One region of the Micromonospora carbonacea subsp. aurantiaca genome, then DNA from elsewhere that is predicted to be linked to it. Evidence: riboswitches for the same ligand, from Rfam matches in the RefSeq annotation. Region 1 holds a riboswitch; the other holds the start of a gene.
The links. Region 1 has a riboswitch for thiamine pyrophosphate ahead of HDA31_RS02430 (thiamine phosphate synthase). Riboswitches for the same ligand answer to the same signal wherever they lie in the genome.

Region 2: another riboswitch for thiamine pyrophosphate. It lies ahead of HDA31_RS05370 (ECF transporter S component); the one in region 1 lies ahead of HDA31_RS02430 (thiamine phosphate synthase).

The regions. Positions count from the first base shown of each region.
Region 1 is NZ_JACHMZ010000001.1:518,642-523,836, forward strand. It holds gene HDA31_RS02425 (ThuA domain-containing protein) at 1-3,492, opposite strand, end outside; TPP riboswitch at 3,979-4,087, shown strand; gene HDA31_RS02430 (thiamine phosphate synthase) at 4,082-4,708, shown strand; gene thiO (glycine oxidase ThiO) at 4,834-5,195, shown strand, end outside.
Region 2 is NZ_JACHMZ010000001.1:1,167,030-1,172,224, reverse strand. It holds gene HDA31_RS05375 (permease) at 1-631, opposite strand, end outside; TPP riboswitch at 954-1,059, shown strand; gene HDA31_RS05370 (ECF transporter S component) at 1,130-1,720, shown strand; gene HDA31_RS05365 (ABC transporter ATP-binding protein) at 1,758-3,194, shown strand; gene HDA31_RS05360 (energy-coupling factor transporter transmembrane component T family protein) at 3,238-4,038, shown strand; gene gnd (NADP-dependent phosphogluconate dehydrogenase) at 4,172-5,195, shown strand, end outside.

The DNA of each region.
Region 1 (5,195 bases):
GCTGGTGCCGGCGAAGTCGTCCGAACGCGCCCCGAAGCAGGACGTGTTGGCCGCCTCCACCTTCACCGGGACGGTCACGTACGCCTTTGCGCCCCGGGCGTCGGTCACCGTCAGGGTGGCGGTGAAGGTGCCCGGCACGGTGTACGTGTGGGTGGCGTCGAGGGTCGACGCCGTCTTGCCGTCGCCGAAGTCCCAGGCGTACGTCAGCGGGGTGTCGCCCTCGGCGTCGGTGGCCGTGCCGTCGAAGGCGACGGTGACCGGCGCGGTGCCGGTGGTCGGCGTCGCCGTGGCGCTGACCTGCGGCGGCGCGTTCTCGGTGACGCCTCGGCCGATGAAGTCCATCCAGTTGACGTTGAACAGCGAACCGGTGCCGCCGGCCGGGTCCTTGGCGAGGAAGTAGAGCGTGCCCTCAGCCGGGCCGGTGACCGGGGCGGTCACGTCGACGAACTGCTGCCAGCCGCTGGTGCCCGGCACGTTCGCGGACGCGACCAGCGGGCCGTCGACCGTGCCCGAGCGGACCTCGATCCGCCCGCCCTGGACCTCCGAGGCCACCCGGAAGCGGATCGAGTCGATCCCGGTCAGGCTGGCCGGGGCGAGCGACCACCAGTCGCCGTCCTCGATGAAGCCGATGTTCTGGTTGCCACCGGCGGTGTCGGTGGTGGTCTCCTTCTGCACGCCCGGGTCGCCGCCGCCGGTGCTGCCGGGGGCCCGGCCGGTGGCGGTGAAGTACTCGGCCTGCTTGCGCTTGGGCTGGAGCTGCTCGATCGCCCGGCCGGTCAGCTCGCCGGCGCCGCCGGCGCCGCCCTTGTCGGTGTAGGTCGCCTCGAAGACGCCGAAGACGTTCGCCTCCGCGCCGTGGCCGGAGGCCAGCGAGGTCTGCACGGTGCCGGTGCAGCCGGTGTGCTGCTCCAGCGGGTGGGCGTGCTCGTCGTGGCCGAGCAGCACCTGGAGCTGGACCCGGTCACAGTCGATGGTGCCGTCCTCCGGGTCGGTCACCTTGATCGTGTAGTTGACCTGGTCGCCCCACTCGAAGAAGCCGCCGTTCGGCGGGAACTCGATGGTCACCGTCGGGGCGGTGTTGCCGACCGTCACCGGCACGTTCGCCACGGCGGTACGGCCCGCCGGGTTGGTGACGGTGAGCTGGGCGGTGTAGTCGCCGGCGGTGGCGTAGGTGTGCGTCGGGTTCGCCTCGGTCGAGGTCTGCCCGTCACCGAACGCCCAGGAGTAGGTCAGCGTGCCGCCGTCGGGGTCGCGGGAACCGGCGCTGGAGAAGTTCACGGTCAGCGGCGCGGGCCCGGAGGTGGGGTCGGCGCTGGCCTGGGCGATCGGGGCCCGGGAGCCGGCGGTGTAGTCGATCCGGTAGACCCCGGAGTTGTCGTTGTTGCCGCCGAAGCCGCTGCCCCACTCGATCATGTAGAGCGCGCCGTCCGGCCCGAACTCGAAGTCCATCGGGCGGACCATGGTCATGCCGGTGAGCAACTGGTTGATGTCGATCAGCGACTTGCCGTCCTGGCTGACCTGCATCGTGTACATCTTCGACTGGTTCCACTCGCCGAGGAGCGCCTTGCCGTCGTAGTACGCCGGCCACTTGCGGTCCGACGTGCTGTCGGCGTCGTACCGGTAGACCGGGCCGCCCATCGGGGCGCCGCCGCCGCCGATCTCGGGGAAGCGCGGGTCGCCCGCGTAGCCGTAGTCCACGGTCGCCGGGATGGCCGGCGGCAGGTTGGTCAGGCCGGTGTTGTTCGGCGAGTCGTTCACCGGCGCGGCGCAGTTGAACTTCGCCCCGCTCGGCCCGTTCGGGAAGGTGTAGTCGTTGTACGCCTTGTTGTTGCCGGTGCAGTACGGCCAGCCGTAGTTGCCGGCGGTGGCGACGATGTTCCACTCCACCAGGCCCTCGGGGCCGCGGTCCGGGTTGGCCGAGTTGGCGTCCGGTCCGTAGTCGGCGACGTAGAGGGTGTCGGTCTTCTGGTCGACGCCGATCCGGAACGGGTTACGGAAGCCCATGCCGAAGATCTCGGGGCGGGTCTTCGCGGTGCCCGGCGCGAACAGGTTCCCCGTGGGGATCGTGTAGGTGCCGTCGTCCTCCGGGTGGATCCGGATCACCTTGCCGCGCAGGTCGTTGGTGTTGCCGGCGCTGCGCTGCGCGTCGTAGTCCTGCCGGCCGGCCCGCTCGTCGATCGGCGTGAAGGCGCTCGACTCGAACGGGTTGGTGTTGTCACCGGTGGCCAGGTACAGGTTGCCCTTCGAGTCGAAGGTCATGCTGCCGCCGGCGTGGCAGCAGGTGTTGCGCTGGGTGTCGACCTGGAGGACGACCTTCTCGGTGGCCTTGTCGATGGCGTCACCGTTGACGGTGAACCGGGACAGGTAGTTGCGGGGGCCGCCACCGGCCGGCGCGTAGTACAGGTAGATCCACTTGTTGGTGGCGAAGTCCGGGTCGAGGCGGAGGCCGAGCAGGCCGTCCTCGTTGCCGGTGAAGACGTCCAGCTTGGTCGCGGTGACCGTGTTGCCGGTGTCCGGCTTGATGATCTGCACCCGGCCGTCACGCTCGGCGTAGAACACCCGACCGTCCGGAGCGATGTCCAGCTCCATCGGGTTGTTGGTGTTGCTGTCCAGCGTCACCTTGTCGAAGTTCGAGGTCTTCGAGGCGCCGCAGTCGGCCTTCTCCACGCCCGCGGCGGTGCGGATGCCGCCGAGCAGGTGGGCCAGGAACTCGGGCTCCTGGTACGACTGCTGGGTGTGGCCGCCGCCGGTGTACCAGGCCCGGCCGCCGTCGTAGTCCTGGCACCAGGCGGTGGGGTGGTCGGCGCCCATCGCGCCGGTGCCCGGGGTGTAGGACTTCTCGTCCAGGCTGGCCAGGACGTGCACGTTGGCGCGCGGGTTGGTCCGGAAGTTGTACCACTCGTCGAACCGGGACCACTTGTCCGGCAGCGTGGCCGTGGACGGGTGGGCGTGGTCCTCGACCTTGACGGTGGCCTGCTGGTTGGCCGGGTGGTTGGAGAAGTACGCGCCGACCAGCTTGCCGTACCAGGGCCAGTCGTACTCGGTGTCCGACGCGGCGTGGACGCCGGCGTAGCCGCCGCCGGCCTGGATGTAGCGCTCGAACGCGGCCTGCTGGTCGGCGGTCAGGACGTCACCGGTGGTCGACAGCCAGATCACGGCCTGGTACTTCGCGAGGTTGGCGTCGTTGAACGCGGCGCCGTCCTCGGTCGTGTCGACGGTGAAGCCGTTGTCGGTCCCGAGCTTCTGGATCGCGGCGATGCCGGCCGGGATCGCGTCGTGCCGGAAGGCGGCGGTCTTGGAGAAGACGAGCACCGAGAACGGGTCCGTGGCGGCGGCCGCCACGGGGGCCGCCGCCAGGGGCGCCGCCTGCGCGGCGGCCGGTGCCGCCTGGGCGGGGGTGCCGGCGACCAGGCCGGTGGCGACGAGGGACAGGCTGAGAAGTGAGGAACTGAGGATGCCGCGAGGTATGCGGCGGCGGCGGGATGGAGACACTCCATGCTCCTTTTGTCCGAGCTGGACAGTGGTGGGCTCGGGGACGACTTCGCCGCAGACCGTCCCCGGTCGGTGCGGGTGCCGGGTCAGACCAGGACCCGGGCACCTGTAACGTCGGCGCGGGCCTGGGCCCGCGCCGGTCGGACCGGCACGCGAGGGGGTCGCGTGCCGGTGGTCGGTGGGCGGTCACGCCAGGGCCGTCCACCGGTCGGATCGGGGTGGACGACCACGCCAGGGCCGCTCACCGGTAGGTCGGTGCGGGCCACGCCGAGGCCACGCGCCGAAATATGTCGATCGGTTGAACAAATTAGCGCCGCTGGACTCGTTTCCGGCAAGGCGTCGGCGTGTAACGATTCGGTATCGGCGATCGACCTATCCGGCGCATGCGGAGGAATGGGGAGAAGCGGCTCGCCGGCCGGCTGACCGTGGTCTGGACCACCGGTCGGATCCCTTGGCGGATCAGCCGATTCGTCGTACGGTGACACGGACGTAACCCACGGGAGCCCGGTGTACCGGGCTGAGAGGGGGGCTGGAGCCCCCGACCGTCGAACCTGATCCGGGTAATGCCGGCGCAGGGAGGAGAGTTGCCGTGCCGTCCCTTGGGCGACTGCATCTGATCACCGACACCCGGCCGGGGCGCGACCCCCTCGCCGTGCTGCGCGCCGCCCTGCCGGTGGCCCGCGCCGAGTTGGTCGTCCAGGTCCGGGTCACCGACGACGCCACCGACCGCGAGGCGTACGACCTCGCCCGGCGGGCGGTCGCCCTGTGCGCCCCGTACGGGGCGACGTGCCTGGTCAACGACCGGCTGCACGTGGCGCTCGCGGTCGGCGCCGCCGGCGGCCACGTCGGCGCGGACGACCTGCCCGTCCCGGCGGCCCGCCGGATCCTCGGCCCCACCGCGGTGCTCGGCGCGACCGCCCGGTCACCGGGACCGGCCGCCGAGGCGGTGGCCGGCGGGGCCAGCTACCTCGGCGTCGGCCCCTGCCACGCCACCGACACCAAGGCGGGGCTGCCGGACCCGATCGGCCCCGCCGGGGTACGCGCCGTGGCCGGGGCCGTGGCGGTGCCGGTGATCGCCATCGGCGGGGTGACCGCCTCCGGTGTCCCGGCGCTGCGCGCCGCCGGGGCGTACGGGGTAGCGGTGGTCGGGGCGCTCTCCGCCGCCGCCGATCCGGCGCGCGCCACCGCCGAGCTGCTCGGGGCGCTGACGTGCTAGCCCGCGCCGAGGTGTCAGCCCACGCCGACGGGTCGGCCCACGCCGAGGTGCCAGCCCACGTCGAGGGGTTAGGAAGGGGCCCTTCCTATGCAGAAGGCGTTAACAGGGGGCCCTTCCTTACCGACGTGGCGGTGGTGGGGGGCGGGGCCGTCGGGCTGGCCGTGGCGTGGCGGTGCGCGGCGCGCGGGCTGCGCGTCACCGTGCACGACCCGGCCCCCGGGTCGGGCGCGTCCCACGTCGCCGCCGGGATGCTGTCGCCGGTCGCCGAGTCCTACTTCGGCGAACGGGAGTTGACCGCGCTGCTGGTCGCCTCGGCCGCCCGCTGGCCCGCGTTCGCCGCCGAGCTGACCGCCGCCAGCGGCGTCGACCTCGGGTACCGCACCGAGGGCACCCTCGTCGTCGGGCTCACCGGCGACGACCTCGCCGAGGCACGGCGGCTGTGGTCGTACCAGCGGGACCTGGGGCTGCCCATCAGCCCGCTGCGCCC
Region 2 (5,195 bases), 650 kb from region 1:
TGCTGGCGGCGGCCATCGCGCCGACGACCAGGAAGCCCCCGGCGTGCACGATGTCGTGCCGCACGGCCGCCCAGAAGGCCGCGCCGCGCGACGCGCCGTCGAGCTCGGGCCGGCGCGGCAGCCGGATCCAGTCGGCGCGGCCGAGCCGCAGCCAGAGCCACCCCATGACCATGGCGACGACCAGGCTGGCGACCGCCCGGCCGAGCACCATCTCCGGAGCGCCGGGGAAGGCGACGGCGGTGGCGGCGAGCACGACCGGGTTGACCGCCGGGGCGGCGAGCAGGAACGCCAGGGCCGCCGCCGGGGTGACGCCGCGCCGGATCAGCGACCCGGCGATCGGCACCGAACCGCACTCGCAGCCGGGCAGCACCACCCCGGCGGCGCTGGCCACCGGCACCGCGAGGGCCGGGTGCCGGGGCAGCGCCCGGGCCCAGAACGAACGCGGCACGAAGACCGCGATCACCGCCGAGAGCAGCACCCCGAAGACGAGGAAGGGCACGGCCTGCACCAGCACCGAGACGAAGACCGTCGTCCAGGTCTGCAACCGGGGCGCGGACAGCGCACCGGCCAGCGGCGCGCGGAACACGATGAGCAGGACCAGCAGCGCGGCCAGCACCTCGACCGAGCCGATCCGGCCGCCGACCGACCGTCGCGGCCCGCCCGACGCCGCCTCCCGCTCCGGTACGTCCGGACGGTCCCCGCCGCCCGGCCCCGTCGCCGGGGCCCGCCCGTCGGGGCCGGCGGGCGGCGCGGAGCTGTCGGTCGTCGACGCCACGGTCTGCTCCCTGGAGGCGGGTGAGGTCCGGCGGCGCGACACTATCGCGCCCGGCGGGCCGGGTCGACGGACGACGCCGGGACGGCGGTGACCGGGTTCCGGGATCCTCCCTCGTGAGCTGCGGAAAGATCACTTTGCCCGGTGATCTTCCCGGGTGTTAGCGTCGGGAAGACAACTTCACATCCGACAGGGGAGCGCACAGCGCTGAGAGTGCGGGCACCGCCCGCAGACCCTCGAACCTGATCTGGGTAATGCCAGCGCAGGGAGTTCGGTCGACCTCCAGCCGCGTCGACGTCCGGTGCCACCGGGCGCGGCGTGCGTCTTCTCCTGGTTCGTCAAGGACTGGGAGCCACCATGAACCACACCGACAGCAACCGCTGGCGCACGATCGACATCGTGGTCGCCTCGGTGATCGCCGTCGCCTTCGGCGTCATCTTCTGGGCCTGGGGCCTGGTCTGGAGCGCCACCGAGGGGGCGTTCGCGTTCTTCCCGCCCGCGCAGACCCTGCTCTACGGCGTCTGGCTGATGCCGGCCGTGCTCGGCGGCCTGGTGATCCGCAAGCCGGGCGCGGCCCTGTACTGCGAGACCGTCGCCGCCGTCCTGTCCGCCCTGCTGGGCAGCCAGTGGGCCGGCACGGTGATCCCGCAGGGCATGGTCCAGGGCCTCGGCGCGGAGCTGGCGTTCGCCGCGTTCCGCTACCGCTCGTTCCGGCTGCCGACCGCGCTGCTCGCCGGGGCGCTCACCGGCGTCGGCGCCGCCCTGTTCGACTTCTTCGTGTGGAACGCCGAGTACGACCTGACCGGCTACCGCCTCCCGTACGCCCTGCTCACCGTGGTCAGCGCCACGGTCATCGCGGGCGCGGGCGCGTGGTCCCTCCTGCGCGCCCTGCTCACCACGGGCGTCCTGGACCGCTTCCCCGCCGCCCGCACCCGCACCCCGATCTAGCGCGATCGTTCCACATGCCGACCGGGGAGGGGGACGGGTGACGGCGCGGGTGGTGGTGCGGGGGTTCGGGTGGCGGCACGCCGGGCGGCGGGCCTGGGCCGTGCGCGGGGTCGACCTGAGCGTCGGGGCCGGCGAGCGGGTGCTGCTGCTGGGGCCCTCCGGGGCCGGCAAGAGCACGCTGCTGGCCGCGCTGGCCGGGCTGCTCTCCGCCGACTCGGGCGAGCAGGAGGGCGTCGTCGAGGTCGACGGCGTCGACCCCCGCGCCGACCGGGACCGGGTCGGCATCGTCTTCCAGGACCCGGAGAGCCAGCTCGTGATGGCCCGCTGCGGCGACGACGTCGCGTTCGGGCTGGAGAACCGGGGCGTGCCCGCCGGTGAGATCTGGCCCCGGGTGGACGAGGCGCTGCGCCGGGTCGGCTTCCCCTACCACCGGGACCGCCCGACCGCCGCCCTCTCCGGCGGCGAACAGCAGCGGCTCGCGCTGGCCGGGGCGCTCGCCCTGCGGCCGGGGCTGCTGCTGCTCGACGAGCCGACCGCCAACCTCGACCCGGCCGGGGCGGCGCTGGTCCGCCGGGCCGTGGCCGACGCCGTCACCGCCGACACCGCGCTGGTCCTGGTCGAGCACCGGGTCGCCGAGGCGCTGCCGCTGGTCGACCGGGTGGTGGTGCTGGAGCCGGGCGGCGGCGTGCGCGCCGACGGGCCGCCGGAGGCCGTCTTCGCCGCCCACGGCGACGCGCTCGCCGCCGAGGGGGTCTGGGTGCCCGGCCGGACGGTGCCGCCCCGGCGGGCCGCCGCCGCCCCCGGCGAGGCGCTGCTCACCGCCGACCGGGCCGCCCTGCCGCCCCGCCTCGCCCCGACCGACCTGGCGGTACGCGCCGGCGAGGCGCTCGCCGTCCTCGGCCCGAACGGGGTGGGCAAGTCGACGCTGGCGCTGCTGCTGGGCGGCCTGCTGCGCCCCGGGGTCGGGCGGGTGGCGGCGACCCGGGAACTGGCCGGGCGGGACGCCGCCACCGCGCCGCACCGCTGGCGGGCACCCGCCCTGGCCCGCCGGATCGGGTCGGTGTTCCAGGACCCGGAGCACCAGTTCGTCACCGGGACGGTCTACGACGAGCTGGCCCTCGGCCCGCGCCGCACCGGCCACGGCGAGGCCGCCGTCCGGGCCACCGTGGACGGGCTGCTGGACCGGCTGCGCCTGGCGCGGCTGGCGCGCGCGAACCCGTACACCCTCTCGGGTGGGGAGGCGCGGCGGCTGAGCGTGGCGACGGCCCTGGCCACCGCGCCCCGCCTGCTGGTCTGCGACGAGCCCACCTTCGGCCAGGACCGGCGCACCTGGCTGGAGCTGGTGGACCTGTTCGCCGAGCTGCGTGACGACGGGCACGGCGTCGTCGCCGTCACCCACGACGCGGACTTCGTGGCGGCCCTGGCCGACCGGCGGCTCACCCTCACCCGCGACCCGGCGGCGGTGGCGGCGTGACCGGCACCGGCCACGGCACCGGCCGCCGGGGGGCGGTGGTCGCGTGATCAGCATCGAGCCGGTCGCCGCGCCCGGGGCCCCGCTGGCCCGGCGCAACCCCGTGGCGAAGGTCGCCGCCGCGCTGGTCTTCTCGTTCGCCCTGCTCGCCACCCTGGACCCGGTGGCGCCGGCCGTCGCCATCGGCGTGGAGCTGGCCGTGCTGCCGCTGTTCGGCATCCGCTACGGGGTGCTCGCCCGGCGGGCCGCGCCGCTGCTGCTCAGCGCTGCCGGCATCGTGGTGACCCTGGTCCTGTTCGCCGCCGAGCGCACCGGCCGGACGCTGGTCGAGGCGGGGCCGGTGGCGGTCACCAGCGGGGTGCTGCTGACCGCGCTCGGGCTGGCCCTGCGCATGCTCGCGGTGGCGCTGCCCGGGGTGATGGTCTTCGCCACCACCGACCCGACCGACCTGGCCGACGCGCTGGTGCAGAACGCGAAGGCCCCGGCCCGCTTCGCGATCGGGGCGCTGGCGGCGTTCCGGCTGGTGCCGCTGCTCGGCCAGGAGTGGCAGATGATCAGCATGGCCCGACGGGCGCGCGGGGTGGACGCCGGCCGCAACCCGGTGGCCCGGCTGCGGCTGTTCGTCTCGACCGCGTTCGCGCTGCTGGTCGGCGCGATCCGGCGGGGCACCCGGCTGGCCGTGGCGATGGACGCCCGGGGCTTCGACGCGGCCACGCCCCGCACGGTCGCCCGGCGGCAGCGGTTCGGCCCCGCCGACGGGCTGCTGGTCGCCGGGGCGGCGGCGCTGGCCGGCGCGGCGCTGGCGGTCAGCGTCGCCCTGGGCACGTTCCGCCCGCTGATCGGCTGACCCACAGGTCAGCGCGGCGGCCCCGGCGCGGACGCCACCACACTGTGACACCGCGTCGCCCACCGGTCCCGGTCCGCCCGGCGGCGCGATACCGTCGCAGCACTACAGGCGACGCGAGAGGTGGCGGGTACGGATGACGCAACAGGCGACGGCGCAGATCGGCGTGACGGGGCTGGCGGTGATGGGCCGGAACCTGGCCCGGAACCTGGCCCGGAACGGATTCACGGTGGCGGTGCACAACCGGTCGCCGGAGCGGACCCGCAGCCTGGTCGCCGAGCACGGTGACGAGGGGACGTTCGTGCCGTCCGAGTCCCTGGCGGACTTCGTCGGCTCGCTGGAACGCCCCCGCGCCGTGATCATCATGGTCAAGGCGGGCGCACCGACCGACGCGGTGATCGACGAGCTGGTGCCGCTGCTCGACGAGGGCGACATCATCGTCGACTGCGGCAACGCCCACTTCGCCGACACGCGGCGGCGGGAGGAGGCGCTGCGCGCCAAGGGGCTGCACTTCTCCGGCACCGGCGTGTCCGGCGGCGAGGAGGGCGCGCTGCTCGGGCCCAGCATCATGCCGGGCGGCTCCGCCGAGTCGTACGCGAAGCTCGGCCCGATGTTCGAGAAGATCGCCGCGCAGGTGGACGGCACGTCGTGCTGCCGGCACATCGGGCCCGACGGCGCCGGCCACTTCGTCAAGATGGTCCACAACGGCATCGAGTACGCCGACATGCAGCTCATCGCCGAGGCGTACGACCTGCTGCGGGCGGGGCTGTCGGCGAGCCCGGCGGAGATCGCGGAGATCTTCCGGGAGTGGAACACCGGCGAGCTGGAGTCGTTCCTCATCGAGATCACCGCCGAGGTCCTCGGGCACACCGACGCGGCGACCGGCCGGGCCTTCGTGGACGTGGTGCTCGACCAGGCCGAGCAGAAGGGCACCGGCCGCTGGACGGTGCAGAGCGCGCTCGACCTGGGCATCCCGATCACCGGCATCGCCGAGGCGACGTTCGCCCGGTCGCTGTCCGGGCACGCCGGCCAGCGCGAGGCCGCCCGCCGCGCCTTCGGCGACGCCGGGGAGAAGTGGCAGGTCGAGGACCGCGACACCTTCGTCGAGGACGTGCGGCGCGCGCTGCTGGCCAGCAAGATCGTCGCGTACGCGCAGGGCT